Regions from separate parts of the Arthrobacter sp. YAF34 genome, predicted to be linked through region 1. Evidence: predicted binding sites of a transcription regulator. Region 1 holds the regulator's gene; each other region holds the start of a gene.

Region 1 (4,318 bases):
ACCGGCCGACGCCGCGGCCGCTGATGCTGCCGACTCCGCCGACGCGGCGGGTCGGGGCGCGGCCGGCGAGGAGTTCGTGGTTGAACTGCTCGACCGTGCCGTGTCCGGCATGGGCGGCCAGAGCCGCGACGGCCAGCACGAAATGGCCCGGCAGGTGGCGCGCGCAATCGACAGCGGCGACCACCTGCTGGTCCAGGCCGGCACCGGCACCGGCAAGTCATTGGCGTACCTGATTCCGCTGATCGCCCATTCGCTGACCAGCGACAAGCCCACCCTCGTCTCCACCGCCACCCTGGCCCTGCAGACACAGATCGTCGGCCGGGACCTGCCCAGGCTGCTGAAGACCATCACCCCCGCCTTGGAACGGCCCGTCAAGGTTGCCCTGGTGAAGGGCCGCGCCAATTATGTGTGCCGGCACAAACTCGAGGGCGGGTTCCCGTCCGAGGAGCCGTCCGAGGGGCAGCTGTTTTCCCTTGGCGAGGACACGTCCGTGCCGCACTTCGCTGCCGCCCTGGGCGGCCCGTCCTCCCAGCTCGGCAAGGAAGTGGTCCGCCTGCGTGAGTGGGCCGAGGAGACGGCGACGGGGGACCGCGACGAGCTCATGCCCGGTGTCACCGACCGCGCCTGGCGCCAGGTCTCGGTAACGTCCATGGAGTGCCTCGGCGCCCAGAAATGCCCGCTCGCCGCCGAATGCTTCAGCGAGCTGGCACGGCAAAACGCCGCGGACGCCGACGTCGTCGTCACTAACCACGCCATGCTCGCCGTCAGCGCCTTCGAGGGCCTGGCGGTCCTGCCCGAATACGACGTGGTGGTGGTGGACGAGGCGCACGAACTTCAGGACCGGGTCACGGGCGCGGTGTCCGGTCAGCTCTCGGTGGCAATGGTGCACGCTGCCGCTTCGGGGGCCCGGAAGCACACGGGTATCACCGTGGACGCGCTGAACAATGCCGCGTCCCATCTGGAACTGGCCATCGATGGCGTGCCCAGCGGGTTGATGCCCAACGGCCTGAACAGTGAGCAGCTGGATTGCGTCGACCAGCTGCGGGACGCCTGCCGTGCCGCGCTGTCCGATTCCAAGGGGGACAGCTCGACGCCGGCCGACGGCGGTCGCCAGCTGGCCCGGTCACGCCTGATGGTCATCCTGGAACTCTGCGAACGGCTCCTGGCCGCACGCGAAAACCGCGAAGTCGTCTGGTTTTCCCGCAACAGCAGCTTTGACCCGGCCCAGGGCTACTCCCAGCCGGACGAGAGCGCGCCGGCGTTGATCAATGTTGCCCCGTTGAGCGTTGCGGGGCGTCTGCGTGAGGGACTGTTCGCGGATCACACCGTGATCCTGACCTCGGCCACACTGGCCATCGGGGCAGCGTTCGAGCCGGCCGCCGGAGGCCTCGGCCTCGTGGGCAACGGCGCCCCGAGCTGGACCGGCGTCGACGTCGGGTCACCTTTCGACTATCCGAAACAGGGCATCCTCTACGTCGCCCGGCATCTGCCCAAGCCCGGCCGGGGGACTTCTCCCGAGGCCCTGGACGAACTCGAGAAGCTGATCCGGGCGTCCGGCGGCGGTGCCCTGTGCCTGTTCTCGTCGCGGCGTGCTGCCGAGGAGGCGGCCGAGGCCATGCGGCCCCGGCTGGACGTCAGCATCCTCTGCCAAGGGGAATCGAGTATGACGGCGCTGGTGCGGCAGTTTGCCGATGAGCCGGACACGTGTCTGTTTGGCACCATGTCCCTCTGGCAGGGTGTGGACGTACCGGGCGTGTCCTGCCGGCTGGTGGTCATTGACCGGATTCCGTTCCCGCGGCCGGACGACCCGCTGATGACGGCGCGATCCCGGGCCGTGGCCCAGGCCGGCGGCAACGGCTTCATGTCAGTTTCGGCGACGCACGCCGCGATCCGGCTCGCCCAGGGGGCCGGGCGGCTGATTCGTTCGACCTCGGACAAGGGTGTGGTGGCAGTGCTGGACTCGAGGCTGTCCACGGAGCGCTACGGCGGGTTCCTGCGCGCCGCGCTTCCCCCGTTCTGGCCCACCACCGATCCTTCGATTGCCCTCGCGGCGCTGGAGCGGCTTGCCATGGACCCCGGACAGCCGGCCAAGTAGGCCGCTGGGAGTTTGAGTGCGGGGCCCCGTCCGACTCCGGACGGGGCCCTCACGCGCTGTTGCTGGCGGGAGTCAGAGGGAGCGGAGCACCGACACGACTTTGCCCATGATGACGGCGTGATCGCCGAGGATGGGCTCGTATTGGGTGTTTTGCGGCAGCAGCCAGGTGTGCCCGTCCCGTTGCCGGAACGTCTTGACGGTGGCTTCGTCGTCCAGCAGTGCGGCCACAATGTCGCCATTCACGGCGTCACCCTGGCGACGGACAACCACCCAGTCGCCGTCGCAGATGGCGGCATCAATCATCGAGTCGCCCGCCACTTTGAGCATGAACAGCTCGCCATGGCCCACAAGCTGGCGCGGCAGGGGCATGACGTCTTCGACCACTTGGTCGGCGAGAATCGGGCCGCCAGCCGCGATCCGTCCGACGAACGGCACCATTGCCGTGTCGGTGGCGCTGGCGAGTTCAGTCACGGACAGGCCGCCGACGGCGCGCAGGCCGCTGGACTTCTCGACGCCCGAAATGGGCGTGGTCCCTTCGTCCAAAGTCAGTGGCATGAGCACTTCCATCGCCCGCGGACGTTTCGGGTCCCGCCGCAGGTAACCGAGTTTTTCCAGCTGGGAGAGCTGATGGGTCACGCTGGACAAGCTGGCGAGTCCGACCGTGTCGCCGATCTCCCGCATGGAGGGCGGATAGCCGTTGTCCGTGACGGAGCGCTGGATGGTCTCCAGGATTTTCTTCTGCCGGACGGTGAGGCTCTTGGGGGCCCGTGCGGGCTGGGCGCTCCGTGAGCTGGCCCTGCCGCCGGTGGCTTGTGCTGCCATGTTCGCCAACGCCTTTCCGATCCACCCGGCCGCCGTGGCTGCTGTCACCGGGAACTTCCGGCCTGAATTGTCAGACCCTCCTGATCAACTACCGATGAACGAGTTCACGAGTGGTTGTTCTTTCCCTCAAAAGTAGGCCAGCCGCAGAACTTTTTCAAACATTTGTTCTAGCGAGTCTCGACATCGTTCGTCACTAAGTGCTAAAACAGAACAAGCATTATTCGAATATGTGTTCGATAAGTTGATTCGAGCTTCCAAAGCTTCGAGAACACTGTTCGGTTCTATGTTCGAAGGTTCGGCCGGTTGGCGGCGCGTATGTGGAGCACGCCGGGCGGCACCGTATGGTCCAGGAGGGCTCAATTCATGTCAGCAGCAAGCGCGATTCATGGCACATTCGTTCACAACGCCCCGGACCACCGGCCCAAGCAGGCGCCGCTGCGGCTCACCCGGCGCGGCCGGTTCGTCTTCTTCGGCGTCCCGCTGATCCTGCTGGCCGCGCTGCTTCTCTCGCTCGGCGGATTTCTCAACGCGCCCGCGAAGGCTGCCGATTCCGCCGGACAGCTCTCGGTGACGCCGACCGTTTCCGTGACGGTGCAGCCGGGGGAGTCGCTCTGGGCCATTGCGGGGTCCGTGGCGCCGGAGCGTGATCCCCGTGACGTCGTCGCCGATATCGTCCAGCTGAACAACCTGGACGCTGCACGCGTGATGCCGGGCCAGCGTCTGTTCGTCCCGTCCAAGTAACGCCCCGCCAGTACCGTGTCAGTACCGGCGGTGGCGTCACGGTTTCGGTGCCAGCGGCGCAACCACTTAAACTGGTCACGTGACTGACCAGCTTGAGCGCCTCAACCGACTGCCCCTCCGAACCAATCTGCGCGGCCTGCGTCCGTATGGCGCGCCCCAGTTGGACGTCCCCATCCTGCTCAACGTCAATGAGAACACCCACGGTGTCCCGGCCGACGTACGCGCGGCCATCACCGAAGCCGTGAGCACCGCCGCCGCCGGGCTGAACCGCTACCCGGACCGGGAGTTCACGGAATTGCGTGAGGCCCTCGCCGAATACCTTGGCCACGGCCTCACCGCGGAGCACATCTGGGCCGCGAACGGTTCCAACGAAGTCCTCCAGCAGATTCTCCAGGCGTTCGGCGGCCCCGGCCGGACCGCGCTCGGCTTCCCTCCCACGTATTCGATGTACCCGCTGCTGGCAGCGGGTACCGATACGCAGTACATCGTCGGTGCCCGAGAGGCGGACTACGGCCTCAGCGCGGAATCGGCTGCCCGGCAGGTCCGGGAACTTCAGCCCAACATCGTCTTCCTCTGCTCGCCGAACAATCCCACCGGCACGGGGCTGGGGCTTGATGTGGTCGAGGCGGTTTACGACGCCGGCGAGGCCAGCCAGACCGT
Region 2 (4,318 bases), on a different contig from region 1:
CCGTGTTCTCGGCGGTCACCTTTTCCGTGGTGAGCGAGGACGCGTCGTCGGGAACAACGGTCGGCTCCTCGGCCGCAACCACGGGCTCCACAATTTTGGTGACGGCCTGGCGGTGCACGGTGGCCGTGTTGCCCGGGGAAAGCTCAAGCGTGACCTTGTTCTCCGCTTCGTCAATGTTGACGATCCGGCCGAACAGCCCGAAGCTCGTCATGACCTCGACGCCGGGGCCGAACTTCGACTGGAGCTGCGCCTGCTGCTGCTGCGTTTTCTTGTTGCGGCGGAACATCATGAAGACGAACACGCCAAGCATCACGAACAGGAGAATTGTCATTGGATCCAAGGGGAAAGTTCCGTTCTGTACTTGCATAGCTGTTTTTCAGCAACGTCCATTTGCTCCGGGCGGCGCGGGCAGGACTCTGCACAGCAAGCTGGCAGCGAGACCATCCCCCAACCGCCGGCGGCCACCTGCTCTCCACCCACGGAAACAAACCCGAACGTGCCGAGCGTCATACCAGTCTAAAGGGAAAAGCTGAAGGAAGAGTGTTAGCGGCGGTTGCGGACCGGCTCCGGACCCGTTTCGCCACCGAGTCCGCCGCCGGATTAGCTCAGCGTACTGTCGTCCAGCTCGTCGGCCTGGAACAGTTCCAGCGGGTCCTGGCCGAACACACCGGCGGGAACGGCGAAGCCCAGGTGCGTCCAGGCCGGCGCCAGGGCGATGCGGCCCCGCGGGGTCCGGCCCAACAGTCCCTCCCGCACGAGGTACGGCTCGGCGACCGTTTCCACGGTTTCTGTTTCCTCGCCGACGGCGATCGCAAGTGTGGACAGGCCCACCGGTCCCCCGCCGAACTTTGTGATGAGGGCCTCCAGAACGGCACGGTCCAGCCGGTCCAGGCCACGCTTGTCCACCTCGTACATGTCCAGCGCCGCGGACGCCGCCCGGGCGTCGATCTGCTCGAGGCCGTGCACCAGCGCCCAGTCCCGGACCCGGCGCAGGAGCCGGTTGGCGATGCGTGGCGTGCCCCGGGACCGTCCGGCGATCTCGCTGAAGCCTGCCGAGTTGACCTTGAGGTCCAGCAGACCGGCCGAACGGCGCAAAACCAGTTCCAGCTCCTCGACGGAGTAGAACTCAAGGTGGCCGGTGAAACCGAAGCGGTCACGCAGGGGCCCAGGGAGCAGGCCGGCCCGCGTGGTGGCGCCGACCAGGGTGAAGGGCGGCAGTTCCAGCGGGATGGCCGTGGCGCCGGCCCCCTTGCCGACGACGATGTCGACGCGGAAATCCTCCATGGCCATGTACAGCATTTCCTCGGCCGGACGGGACATGCGGTGGATCTCGTCAAGGAACAGAACCTCACCCTCGGAGAGTGAGGACAGGATCGCAGCGAGGTCGCCCGCGTGCTGGATGGCCGGGCCGCTGCTGATCCGCAACGGGACGTTCATCTCGGCGGCGATGATCATGGACAGCGTGGTCTTGCCCAGGCCGGGCGGCCCGGAGAGCAGCACGTGGTCCGCGCTGCGGCCGCGCATGCGCGAGGCTTCCAGGACGAGGGACAGCTGCTTGCGGACGCGGTGCTGGCCCACGAAGTCGTGCAGGTTCTTCGGCCGCAGGGCGGCTTCGATGGCGCGTTCCTCCGGCTCCTCGCCGCCGGAGACGATCGACGGCTCAGCCACGCGCGCCTACCCGGTTTCCGGCGCGGGCGCCGTCCTGTCCCAGCCAGCGCAGCGTCGCGCGGAGGATCTCCGCCACATTGCCGTTCGCGGCGAGGTCGGGGGAATCGGCGAGGGACTTGTCGATGCTGGCGGCGGCATCCTTTTCGGACCAGCCGAGGCTGGTCATCGCCGCGATGACCTGCGGCTTCCACACGGATTCCGCCGAAGCCAGGGGGGCGGCCGCACCGGCCGCGCCGGCGGTGCCGTGCGGTACGAGCTTGCCGGCGAGTTCCAGCACGATCCGCCCGGCCACCTTCGGCCCGATGCCTGGGACCTTCGTGAAGGCCTTGCCGTCGCCGGAGTGGGCGGCGACCCGGATGGCTTCCGGTTCGTGGACGGCCAGCACGGCCAGCGCGAGCCGGGGACCGACGCCGCTGACGCTGAGCAGGACATCGAACACTTCCCGCTCGTCATCGCTGGCGAAGCCGAAGAGGGTCAGGGAGTCCTCCCGCACAATCAGGGACGTGAACAGCTTCCCCTCGTCCCCTACACGGAGCCCGCTGAGGGTCTGCGGCGTGGCGTTGACGCTCATGCCGGCGCCGTTGAGGTCGATCACGGCCGAGGACAGGCCAACGTGCGCAACGGTTCCGCGAAGAAAACTGATCAAGGCCGGGCTCCTGGGATGACAGCGAAAAATACGACGGCGAACATACAGACAGCGGATTTACAGGCGGCGCATATACAGACGGCGCTTGTACAAGCAGCGTTTATACGTGCAGCGCGTATACATGCGAGCAACCCGGCTATCCGAACATATCTACGAATAGGTTAGCAAGCGGGGCCGACATTCAGCGGGCACGGCGCGCTTTTGCCTCCGCGTCGGCCCACGCCCGCTGGGCCGGGGTAAGGGACTGGCTGCCCGGCCCCGTGGTCACTGCCTCCTTGGGGGAAGTGCCGCTTCCTGACCGCCAGGCGTGGGTGATGGCCAAGGCCAGGGCATCGGCGGCGTCGGCGGGGCGCGGCGGCGCGTCCAGCCGGAGGATCTTGGTCACCAGCTTGGTGACGGCATCCTTGTTGGAGGTACCGCTTCCCGTGACGGCGGCTTTGACCTCCGACGGCGTGTGCAGCGCCACCGGGATGCCGCGGCGCGCGGCGGCCGCAATGACCACCCCGGAAGCCTGCGCCACCCCCATGACGGTGCTGACGTTGAGTTGGGAAAAGACCCGTTCCACGGCCAGGACGTGCGGCTCGTACTTGTCCAGCCACTCGTCGATGGATGTGGCAATGACGAGAAGCCGCTGGTCCAGGCTCTCCTCGGGTGAAGTTCCCACGACGCCGAAGGCCACCATGGTGGCTCGGCGGTTCTTTTCGACGTCCACGACGCCGATGCCGCAACGGGTGAGGCCCGGATCAACCCCCAGGACGCGCAGCGTCACGGCGGGGCCGTCAAGACCGGGCCTCAACGTCCCGGCGAGGTGACAGGGTCACTCCGCTTCCAGTGCGGCCTGCACTTCGTCGCTGAGGTCCGCGTTGCTGTAAACGTTCTGGACGTCGTCGAGTTCTTCCAGGGCGTCCACGAGCTTCATGAACTTCTTGGCGGCGTCGAGGTCCAGCGGCACCTGCATCGAGGGCACGAACTCGGCCTCGTCGGTGTCGTACTCGATCCCGGCTTCCTTGAGCGCGTCACGGATGGCCTGCAGGTCGGTGGGCTCGGAGTGGATCTCGAAGCTGTCCCCGTTGTCCTTGACCTCCTCGGCGCCGGCGTCCAGGACGGCCATCAGCACGTCGTCCTCACTCAGGCCGTTCTTCGGCAGCGAGACGACGCCCTTGCGGCTGAAGAGGTAGCTGACCGACCCGGGGTCCGCGATCGTGCCGCCGTTGCGGGAGATGGCGAGCCGGACCTCGGAAGCGGCGCGGTTCTTGTTGTCCGTGAGGCACTCGATCAGGAGCGCCGAACCCTGCGGGCCGCGGCACTCGTACATGATCTCGGTGTAGTCAACGACCTCGCCGGTGAGGCCGGCGCCGCGCTTGATGGCGCGGTCGATGTTGTCAGCGGGCACCGAGGTCTTTTTGGCCTTGGTGACAGCGAGTTCCAGGCTCGGGTTGCCGGAGAGGTCCGGGCCGCCCATGCGCGCGGCGACTTCGATGTTCTTGATCAGCTTGGCGAAGGACTTGGCCCGCCGGCTATCGAGGATCGCCTTCTTGTGCTTGGTCGTCGCCCATTTGGAGTGGCCTGACATGCTTTACGCTTCTCCTCTGATCATTCGAATAAACAGTTCATGCACGCGCTTCTCCCCCGTTACTTCCGGGTGGAAGGAGGTGGCCAGCAGCTGGCCGGAACGCACAGCAACAATTCTAGCCGTCCCGTCCAGCGACTCGGGGTGACCGGCCTTGGACGGTTCCACCTGGGCGAGGACCTCGACGCCGTCGCCCACACGCTCCACCCAGGGACCGCGGATGAAGACGGCGTGGACCGGGGCCACCACACCGCCGGCGGCGCTGAAGTCCAGCCCCCCGAAGTCGAGGTCCGTCTCGAAGGACTCGCGCTGCCGGCCGAAGGCATTGCGGCGAACGGTGATGTCCAGGCCGCCGAAGGTCTGCTGCGGGTTTCCGGCCAGGTCCATCGCCGGGTCCGCGATCTCGTCCGCCAGCAGGATCATTCCGGCGCAGG
Region 3 (4,318 bases), on a different contig from region 1:
CGGCGGCGAAGACTTCACTGGCAGGCCGTTCGCTGAGCGGCGGCAGGAGCTAGAACACGTGCTGGCCGCAAGCGGGGCACCGGTGCACCTCACGGCCGCGACGTCCGACCGGGAGACGGCGCAGCGCTGGTTCCGGCAGTTCGAGGGCGCCGGACTTGATGGCATCGTGGCGAAGACGCTGGGAGGCACCTATCAGCCGGACAAGCGCGCGATGGTCAAGATCAAGCACGAACGCACCGCTGACTGTGTGCTCGCCGGATACCGGGTGCACACGTCCGGGCCGGACCGGGTCGGCTCGCTGCTGCTGGGGCTCTACGACGCCGCCGGGGCGCTGGCGAACGTCGGGGTTGTGGGCGCTTTCCCGCTGGCGCGGCGCAAGGAGCTCTTCGTCGAGCTGCAGGACCTGGTCACCGATTCCGAGGACCACCCCTGGGCCCGGGGCCGGCAGGAGGAAGGGACGCGGACGCCGCGCAATGCCGAAGGCAGCCGGTGGAGCGGCGGCAAGGACCTGTCCTTTGTCGCGCTGCGGCCCGAGCGCGTGGTGGAAGTGAAGTACGACCATATGGAGGGGGAACGGTTCCGGCACACCGCCCAGTTCGTGCGCTGGCGCCCGGACCGGGATCCGCGCTCCTGTTCCTATGACCAGCTCGAGGAGCCGGTCAAGTACGAACTGGCCGCGGTGCTGGGCGCCGGCAAGGACTGACCGCCGGGCTCCTGCCCTGTCCAGTCGCTCCAGTTCAGACGCTCCTATTCAGACGCTCCTGCCCAGTTGCTTTCCCGGGCCCGCTCGGAACACACCAAAAGCCCGGCGTGTCGCGTGAACACGCCGGGCTTTTCGGTATTGCGGCCGGAAGCAACCGGGCAGGAGCGCTGCGGCGGGGCTCCATAGTGCCGAGCTGTTTAATCCCGCGCTCCTTAATGCCGGGCTACTTGACGCCGAGCTGCTGGGTGGGGACCCGGAACGTTTCCTTGGCCGTCAGTGCCGAGATGGTGGCGATCACGCAGATGACGGCGGTGAAGATGGTGATCTGGACCCAGCCGCCGGGCTGGATGCCGCCCATGGCCGCCACGATCGCCGGGGCGAACCCGGCCATCAGGAAGCCCAGCTGCGTGCCGATGGCCAGGCCGGAGAAACGGACGTTGGTGCTGAACATCTCGGCGTAGAAGGAGGGCCAGACCGCATTCGCTGCGGCGTAGCCGAAGGAGAAGAACGCGACGGCGGCCAGGAACATCAGGGGGACACTGCCGGACTCGAGGCTCAGCAGGAACACCGGGGTCAGGACCGCGCTGGACAGGGCGCCGTAGATGAAGACCGGCTTGCGGCCGATTTTGTCCGCGAGCATGCCGAACAGCGGCTGGGTGCCCAGGGCCAGGAAATTGGCGCCGACCACCAGCCAGAGGGTGGTGGTGCCGTCCACGCCCGCAACGTTCTTGGCGTAGCTGATGGCGAGGGTACCGAAGACCGTGGACACGGCGGCGATGAAGGCGCAGGCAATCACGCGGAGGACATCGCGCCAGTGGCCCTTGAGCAGGTCGGCAACGGGGAGCTTGGCGATCTGGGCGGTCTTGCGGGCTTCCTCGAAGGCCGGCGGTTCGTGCAGGGTGCGGCGGATGAAGAACGCGATCAGCACTACCACCGCGCTGAGCCAGAACGGGATGCGCCAGCCGATGGTGTATTTGATGTCATCCGGCAGGGCCAGGACCGGGATGAAGACAAGGGCCGCCAGGATCTGGCCGCCCTGGGTTCCCGTGAGCGTCCAGGAGGTGAAGAAGGAGCGGCGGTTGTCCGGGGCGTGCTCGAGGGTCATGGAAGAGGCGCCGGCCTGCTCGCCGGCCGCGGAAAAGCCCTGGCAGAGACGCGCCAGCACCAGCAGGACAGGAGCCCACCAGCCCACCGTCTTGAAGTCCGGCAGGCAGCCGATGGCAAAGGTGGAGGCCCCCATCAGCAGCAGCGTGAACATGAGGACCTTCCGGCGCCCGATCCTGTCGCCGAAGTGGCCCAGGACGACGGCCCCGACCGGACGGGCAATGTAGGCGAAGCCGAAGGTGGCGAACGACATGATCGCCGCGTTGGTGTCGGCATCCGGAAAGAAGACGTGCGGGAAGATCAGCGCCGCTGCCGAACCAAAGATGAAGAAGTCGTAGTACTCGACGGCGCTGCCCAGGAAGCTGGCAAGGGCCGCCTTCTTCGGCGTCCCTCCTGTGGTGGTACCCGGCGTCGTAGACGGGACAGTGTGGCTCATGGTGTTCCTTTTGTGTGACGACGTTGTCGCGGATGGATCAGGAAGGTCTCGGCTGCCGCTTGTTCACGTGTGGTGCAACCGGAAGTCCGTGGAAAGACCCGGACCAGTAGCCACATGGTGGGAGCTACTTGTGCGATACAGCAATCATGGCTGTGAGCGCAGTCACTTGTCAAGGAAAATAATCACCATCTAGAAATAGCTCTCACTATGTGGGAGCATTGATGCATGAGTGTGAATCAAGCCACAGAAACGCCCGGCCCTCGCGGGTACCCGGCCGAGTCCGTCCCGAAGCCGGGCACGGCCGCCGGAACCGTCAAGACTGACAAAAAGACCGGCAGTAAGGCTGATAAGGAGGACTCGCGGACGGATATGGTGGGCAAGGCCCTGGGTCTGCTGGTCCTCCTCGGCGACGAGCCCCGCGGTGCCAGCGCCGCGGAGATCTCCCGCCGGGCCGAGCTTCCGTTCAGCACCACCTACCGCCTCCTCGGCTCGCTGACGCGGGACGGCTTTGTGGACTATGAACCGGACGGCCGCCGCTACCACCTGGGTCTGCGCGTTTTCCAGTTGGGCCAGCGTGTCTCGAACCACCACGGCTTCGCCGGCACGGCATTGCCCATCCTGCGTCGCGTGACCGAGGAAACGGGCGAGGCCACCATCCTCTCCGTGCGGGACGGCATCCACCACCTCACGGTCAACAAGGTGGACGGGCCGCAGACGTTCCGGGTCACGAGCGACCCCGGCCATCTGGGCGCGCTGCACACCACCTCGGTGGGCAAGGCGCTGGTGGCGTTCGCCGACGACGCCACCCGCGCCCAGCTCACGGACGAACTGCCCCTCGATCCGCTGACCGAGCATTCCATCACCGACCGCGAGGCGTTCCGGGCGGAAATCGAGCTGGTCCGCCGGCGCGGCTACGCCACGATGGACGAGGAAAACGAGCTCGGCATGCGCGCCCTCGCCGTTCCGGTTTTCAACGCCCAGGGCCACGCCTTCGCCTCCCTCGCCACTGCCGTGCCCGTGTTCCGGCTCAGCATGGAGGCCCTTGTGGCCCTGGTGCCCCTCCTGCAGTCGGCCGCGGCGGAGCTGTCCGCCCGGCTGCCCCAGCAGTGAGCCCGCATCGTCACAATATGTTCGTCACTCGAACATACGTGCAACATGTGAACAAAGTCTGTACTGTAATCCCTACCCGGTCCGCCGCGGGCGCCGCAAGCGCCCCGCCCGCCGAGTGCCGTTGTCAAAGGAGCTAACCGGATGAGCAATCGAGCAGAGTCCTTCCTCGTGGGCCTCGTGGGAGACGGCGTCACGCCCTCCCTCACGCCCTACATGCACGAACGCGAAGGCGACGTTCAGGGCCTCCGGTACCTCTACCGCCCCATCGACCTGATCGAACTCGGCCTGCCCGGCCAGGCGGTGGGAGGGCTGCTGGCCGGTGCGCGGAGTCTCGGGTTCAACGGCTTGAACATCACGCACCCCTGCAAGCAGCTCGTGCTCGACTACCTCGACGAGGTCTCCTCCGACGCCCGGTGCCTCGGTGCCGTCAACACCGTCGTCATTCGGGACGGACGCTTCATCGGCCACAACACCGACTTTTCCGGCTTCGCGGCGGCACTGGCCACCGGACTCCCGGGCGCCACCCTGGACCGCGTGGTGCAGCTGGGAGCGGGCGGCGCCGGATCCGCCGTCGCCTACGCCCTGCTCACCGCGGGAGTCCGGGCACTGGACCTTGTGGACACCGATGTGGCGCGTTGCGCCGCCCGCGCGGCCGAACTCGCCGGTTTCTTCCCGGGCCGGACGGTCACCGCCCGGACGACGGCGGAGCTGCCGCAGCTCATGCCGCTGGCCGACGGCCTGGTCCACTGCACTCCCGTGGGCATGGCTGCCCACCCGGGCCTTCCGCTGGACGTGTCCCTCGTGGAGTCCCGGCACTGGGTGGCCGACATCGTGTACCGGCCGATCGACACCGAACTCGTCCGCGCGGCCCGGGCCAAGGGCTGCGAGGTGCTCGATGGCGGCCGGATGGCCGTGGGCCAGGCGGCGGACGCCTTCCGGATTTTCACCGGACGCGAGCCGGACGC
Region 4 (4,318 bases), on a different contig from region 1:
CCGCCGCTTCAGCGAACTGCACGAGACCCAGGGCTGGGCGCTGGACAGTGAGCGGTTTGGCCACGCGGCCGCCATCCTTACAGGTGACCTCTGCTTGTCCTTCAGCGAGGAATCCTTCACTGAAATCGGACACCGTGCCGCTTCCGGCAGCCCGGCGCGGCTGATCTTCAACCTCATGCGGGCCGAAGTGATGGCAGGGCAGTATCTGGACATCCTGGAAGAAGTTGCCGGGCCCCGGCGGGACCGGGCCGGTGCGGTCAGCCGGGCACAGTCCATCATCAGGTTTAAGTCCGCCAAGTACTCCACGGAGCACCCACTGGCGCTGGGCGGAGCCCTGGCCGGCGCCGGCGACGAGCTGCTCCGCGGCTACTCCGCCTTTGCCCTGCCGCTGGGCGAGGCGTTCCAGCTGCGCGACGACGTCCTTGGCGTCTTCGGCGACCCCGTCACCACCGGAAAACCTGCCGGGGACGATCTCCGTGAAGGCAAGCGCACGGTCCTGGTGGCGTTCGCCCTGGACCAGGCCTCGCCGGCAGAATCGGAGTTCATCGACGCCAAGCTCGGCAGCCCCGATCTGAGCGACTCCGACATCGCGGAGATCCGCCGCATCATCGTGGAGTGCGGCGCGCTCCAGGCGACGGAAGTGCTCATTGACGAGTTCGGCAAGGCGGCCTACGCCGCCCTGGACCTGCTGCCGCTGGAGGAGCTGCCCAAGACGGCGCTCCGCAAGCTGGCGGAGGCCACTGTCAGCCGCGCCGCCTGAGCCCACCACCCGCTGAGCCCATCCCCAGGGGCCCGGACAGGGTCCCGGAGGCCGAAGAGACCGGCCACCCGCAGCCGCACGGGAGATCCGGTAGCCGGACCATACGCCGCGGGCCGTGCACGGCGACAAACGCTGTACACGGCCCGCAACGGCACGTCCCAAGGGGGTGCGGCCGGCTAGAGGATGCTGGCGGCCGGCCCCTACCAGGCCAAGGACTGTGCCCTGCGCCGGATTTCGGTCTTGCGCCCTTCCCGCAGGGCGTCGATCGGCCGGCCGCGCAGGGACTCGTCCGGGGTGAAGAGCCAGGTGATCAGTTCCTCGTCCGAGTATCCGGCGTCCGAGAGAACAATGATGGTGCCCTTAAGGCTCTCCACTGCGTGGCCGTCCTGGATGAAAGCCGCCGGTACGGAACGGATGCGTCGGTCCCCGATTCTGATGGCCGCCAGCGCACGCTCGTCCAGGAGGGCATGGACCTTGGTAATAGATGCGTTAAGAAGCTGTGCAACATCGGGCAGGGGCAGCCATTCGCCCACGAGGCTTTCTACATTACTCACGGATAAAGATTGCCACGCGCGGTGCCCCGCCGCCTAGTCGACGGCCGGAGAGATGACGGCCGCGGCCGCAGTCATTCGGTCCCGCGGGGCCCGCACCGGCCTACCGGGCACTCCCCCGGCGCGCCCGCGGGCAGGCATTCTGCCGAAATCGGGATTGCGGAATGCCAAACAGTTCTTGTACTAATTCCCAATTCATGAGAGATTCACATAGATCACATTTGTAACAGCTATAACTTTTGTCACACTGGTAACACCAGTTGTACCGGCCAGACCGCAGCGTTGCCGCTGAGAAGAGGATCTTTCGAATGACAACGTCACGTTCGCCACAGCACCACGCGCGGCCCAGCCTGCCGCTGATCGCGGCGACGACGGCGGCGCTGCCCGCCGTCGTCCTGTCCTCGCTGGCGATCGCCCAGCCTGCCGCGGCCGAGCCGCGGGCGCGCGCCGTCCCGGCAACCCTTGCAGCGGCCATGCGGGCCCAGGCAAAGGCGGAAGTGGCAGCCTCCCTCAATGCGGCCCTGATCCCCGCAGCCTCCGTCCCGGCAACCGTGCCAAGCGCGTTGCGCCCGGCGAAGCCGGCTGCTCCCGCCGTCTACACGATCGCCCGCGGCGACACCGTCGGCGCCGTGGCCCGGCGGTACGGCCTGGACACCAATGCCGTCCTCAAGCTGAACAAGCTGCGGGCCAACACCATCATCTATCCGGGCCAGAAGATCAGGCTCACCGGTCCGGCGACGGCCGCGCCGGCCGCCCGGCCCGCTGCCGCTAAGCCCGCGCCCGTTGTTCCCGCCCCTGCTAGTTCCGCCTCAGGCGGGAGCGTCTACATCGTCAAGTCAGGCGACACCCTGGGCGCGATCGCCGCACGCCACGGCGTCGGGCTTTCCCAGGTCCTCAAATGGAACGGGCTCACCATGGGCTCCATCATCTACCCCGGCCAGAAGGTCAAGGTGGGCGGGGCCAGCACGTCCGCTCCCTCCGCCCCGGCCGCAAAACCGGCCGCCACCGCAGTGCCCGCAACGCCGGCGAAATCGGGCTCCTACACCATCAAGTCCGGCGACACCCTTTCGGGCATCGCGGCGCGCAACGGCGTCAGGCTCTCGGACGTCCTGTCCGCCAACCGGCTGACGATGTCCAGCATCATCTACCCGGGGCAGAAGCTCGTCATTCCCGGCGCGCTGACGATCGCGCCGGCCTCGACTTCGCCTGCCGCCACCACGCCGCTCGTGCCCAGCACGTTCCTCGGGTTCAGCTACCCGGCAGCCGTGGTCAGCTCGGCCAACCAGAACAAGGCGCTGCTCAACGCTTCCCCGGTTCCCACCCGCGAACAGATGAAGTCGATCGTGGCCGACACGGCACGCCGCATGGGCGTGGACGCCAGCCTGGCGCTGGCCTTTGCCCTGCAGGAATCGGGCTTCAACCAGCGCGCCGTGTCACCGGCCAACGCGATCGGCACCATGCAGGTGATCCCGTCCTCCGGTGAGTGGGCCTCGGACCTCGTGGGCCGCAAGCTGAACCTGCTGGACCCGTACGACAACGCCACGGCCGGCATCGCGATCATCCGCCAGCTGGTCCGCACGTGCTCCGACCTCGACCACGCTGTTGCCGGCTACTACCAGGGCCAGTACTCGGTCAGCAAGAACGGCATGTTTGATGACACGAAGGCGTACGTTGCCGCCATCAAGGCCAACAAGCGGCTGTTCAGCTGACCTCCCGCGCGCAGCGGCGGCGCCGCCCGCATTGACTCCTGCACGCACTCCCGTCCTGGGGGTGTGGGGCTACGGGCCCGGATCGCATGTCGATTCGGGCCCGTTTCCGTCCAGCGACTACGATTGTAAGGTGCAGGAATACGTGTCGGACGCTCTCGTCGGGAACCTGGTGGACAACCGCTACCGGGTTCAATCCAGGCTTGCCCGCGGCGGAATGTCCACGGTGTACCTCGCCACGGACCAGCGCCTCGAGCGTGACGTCGCGCTGAAGGTGCTCCATCCCCATCTGGCCGATGACCCGCAGTTCCTGGACCGGCTGGGACGCGAAGCCAAAGCCGCGGCCAGGTTGTCCCACCCCCATGTGGTGGGCGTCCTGGACCAGGGCGAGGACGGCCGCCTCGCCTACCTCGTCATGGAGTACATCAAGGGACACACTCTGCGGGACGTCCTCAACGACAAGGGCGCCCTTTCCCCGCGCCTGGCCCTGGCGCTGATCGATCCGGTCGTCGAGGGCCTGGGCGCCGCGCATGCCGCAGGCATGATCCACCGGGACATCAAACCGGAGAATGTCCTGATCGCCGACGACGGGCGGATCAAGCTGGGCGATTTCGGCCTGGCCCGCGCTATCTCAACCTCCACGAGCACCGGCGCCCTGATCGGGACCGTCGCCTACCTCTCCCCCGAGCTCGTCCTGGGCAAGCAGGCAGATGCCCGCAGCGACATCTACTCGGTGGGGATCATGCTTTACGAAATGATCACCGGCCGCCAGCCGTTCGACGGTGACGTGCCCATCCAGGTCGCCTACCAGCACGTCAACTCCACCGTGGATGCTCCGTCGGTGGAGGTGCCCGGGCTGGCCGCGGAGATCGACGAACTCGTCCAATGGTGCACGGACAGGGACCCGGACAAGCGCCCCGTCGACGGGAACGCGCTCCTGTCCGAACTCCGGCACATCAGAACAAACCTCAACGACGCCGAACTGGACCTTCAGCCGCCTGCGGCCATCATCAGCGCGCTGCCGGCCGTGGCCGCCCGGCCGGTCCGGCCCCCGGGAAGCCCGGCCTCGGGCGCACAGGAGACGGCGTACGTGCCGGCCGCGTCGGAACGGCCCACGGAAGCGTACGGCAGGCTCCAGCAGCCGACGGAAACGTACGGCAGCCTGCAGCAGCCCACCGAGATGATTGCCCGCGAGGGTTCCAACCCGACCACCGTGATGTCCAATGCCCCGCAGCGTCCCGCGTACGGTCCGTTGTCCGCGCCGGAGGAGGCGGCCTACCCGGGCCAGGTTGGGTACGGGG

Evidence for each region. The regulator LexA, encoded in region 1, represses DNA repair genes until DNA is damaged. The targets are predictions, from matches to a motif close to TCGAACANNTGTTCGA.
Region 2: a site for LexA is predicted at 2,455-2,470, ahead of ruvA (Holliday junction branch migration protein RuvA). Genes of this name have one in related genera too.
Region 3: a site for LexA is predicted at 3,382-3,397, ahead of AB4Y72_RS17075 (shikimate dehydrogenase). Genes of this name have one in related genera too.
Region 4: a site for LexA is predicted at 1,479-1,494, ahead of AB4Y72_RS12950 (LysM peptidoglycan-binding domain-containing protein). Genes of this name have one in related genera too.

What each region holds. Positions count from the first base shown of each region.
Region 1 covers NZ_JBFRCV010000002.1:374,178-378,495, forward strand. The annotation lists gene AB4Y72_RS04080 (ATP-dependent DNA helicase) at 1-2,095, shown strand, start outside; gene lexA (transcriptional repressor LexA) at 2,168-2,917, opposite strand; gene AB4Y72_RS04090 (LysM peptidoglycan-binding domain-containing protein) at 3,281-3,658, shown strand; gene AB4Y72_RS04095 (histidinol-phosphate transaminase) at 3,738-4,318, shown strand, end outside.
Region 2 covers NZ_JBFRCV010000001.1:65,313-69,630, reverse strand. The annotation lists gene yajC (preprotein translocase subunit YajC) at 1-331, opposite strand, end outside; gene ruvB (Holliday junction branch migration DNA helicase RuvB) at 601-1,668, opposite strand; gene ruvA (Holliday junction branch migration protein RuvA) at 1,661-2,314, opposite strand; gene ruvC (crossover junction endodeoxyribonuclease RuvC) at 2,496-3,083, opposite strand; gene AB4Y72_RS00340 (YebC/PmpR family DNA-binding transcriptional regulator) at 3,132-3,887, opposite strand; gene pdxT (pyridoxal 5'-phosphate synthase glutaminase subunit PdxT) at 3,891-4,318, opposite strand, start outside.
Region 3 covers NZ_JBFRCV010000015.1:16,090-20,407, forward strand. The annotation lists gene AB4Y72_RS17060 (ATP-dependent DNA ligase) at 1-703, shown strand, start outside; gene AB4Y72_RS17065 (MFS transporter) at 927-2,243, opposite strand; gene AB4Y72_RS17070 (IclR family transcriptional regulator) at 2,613-3,353, shown strand; gene AB4Y72_RS17075 (shikimate dehydrogenase) at 3,495-4,318, shown strand, end outside.
Region 4 covers NZ_JBFRCV010000009.1:181,304-185,621, forward strand. The annotation lists gene AB4Y72_RS12940 (polyprenyl synthetase family protein) at 1-760, shown strand, start outside; gene AB4Y72_RS12945 (Rv2175c family DNA-binding protein) at 961-1,314, opposite strand; gene AB4Y72_RS12950 (LysM peptidoglycan-binding domain-containing protein) at 1,620-3,020, shown strand; gene AB4Y72_RS12955 (protein kinase domain-containing protein) at 3,151-4,318, shown strand, end outside.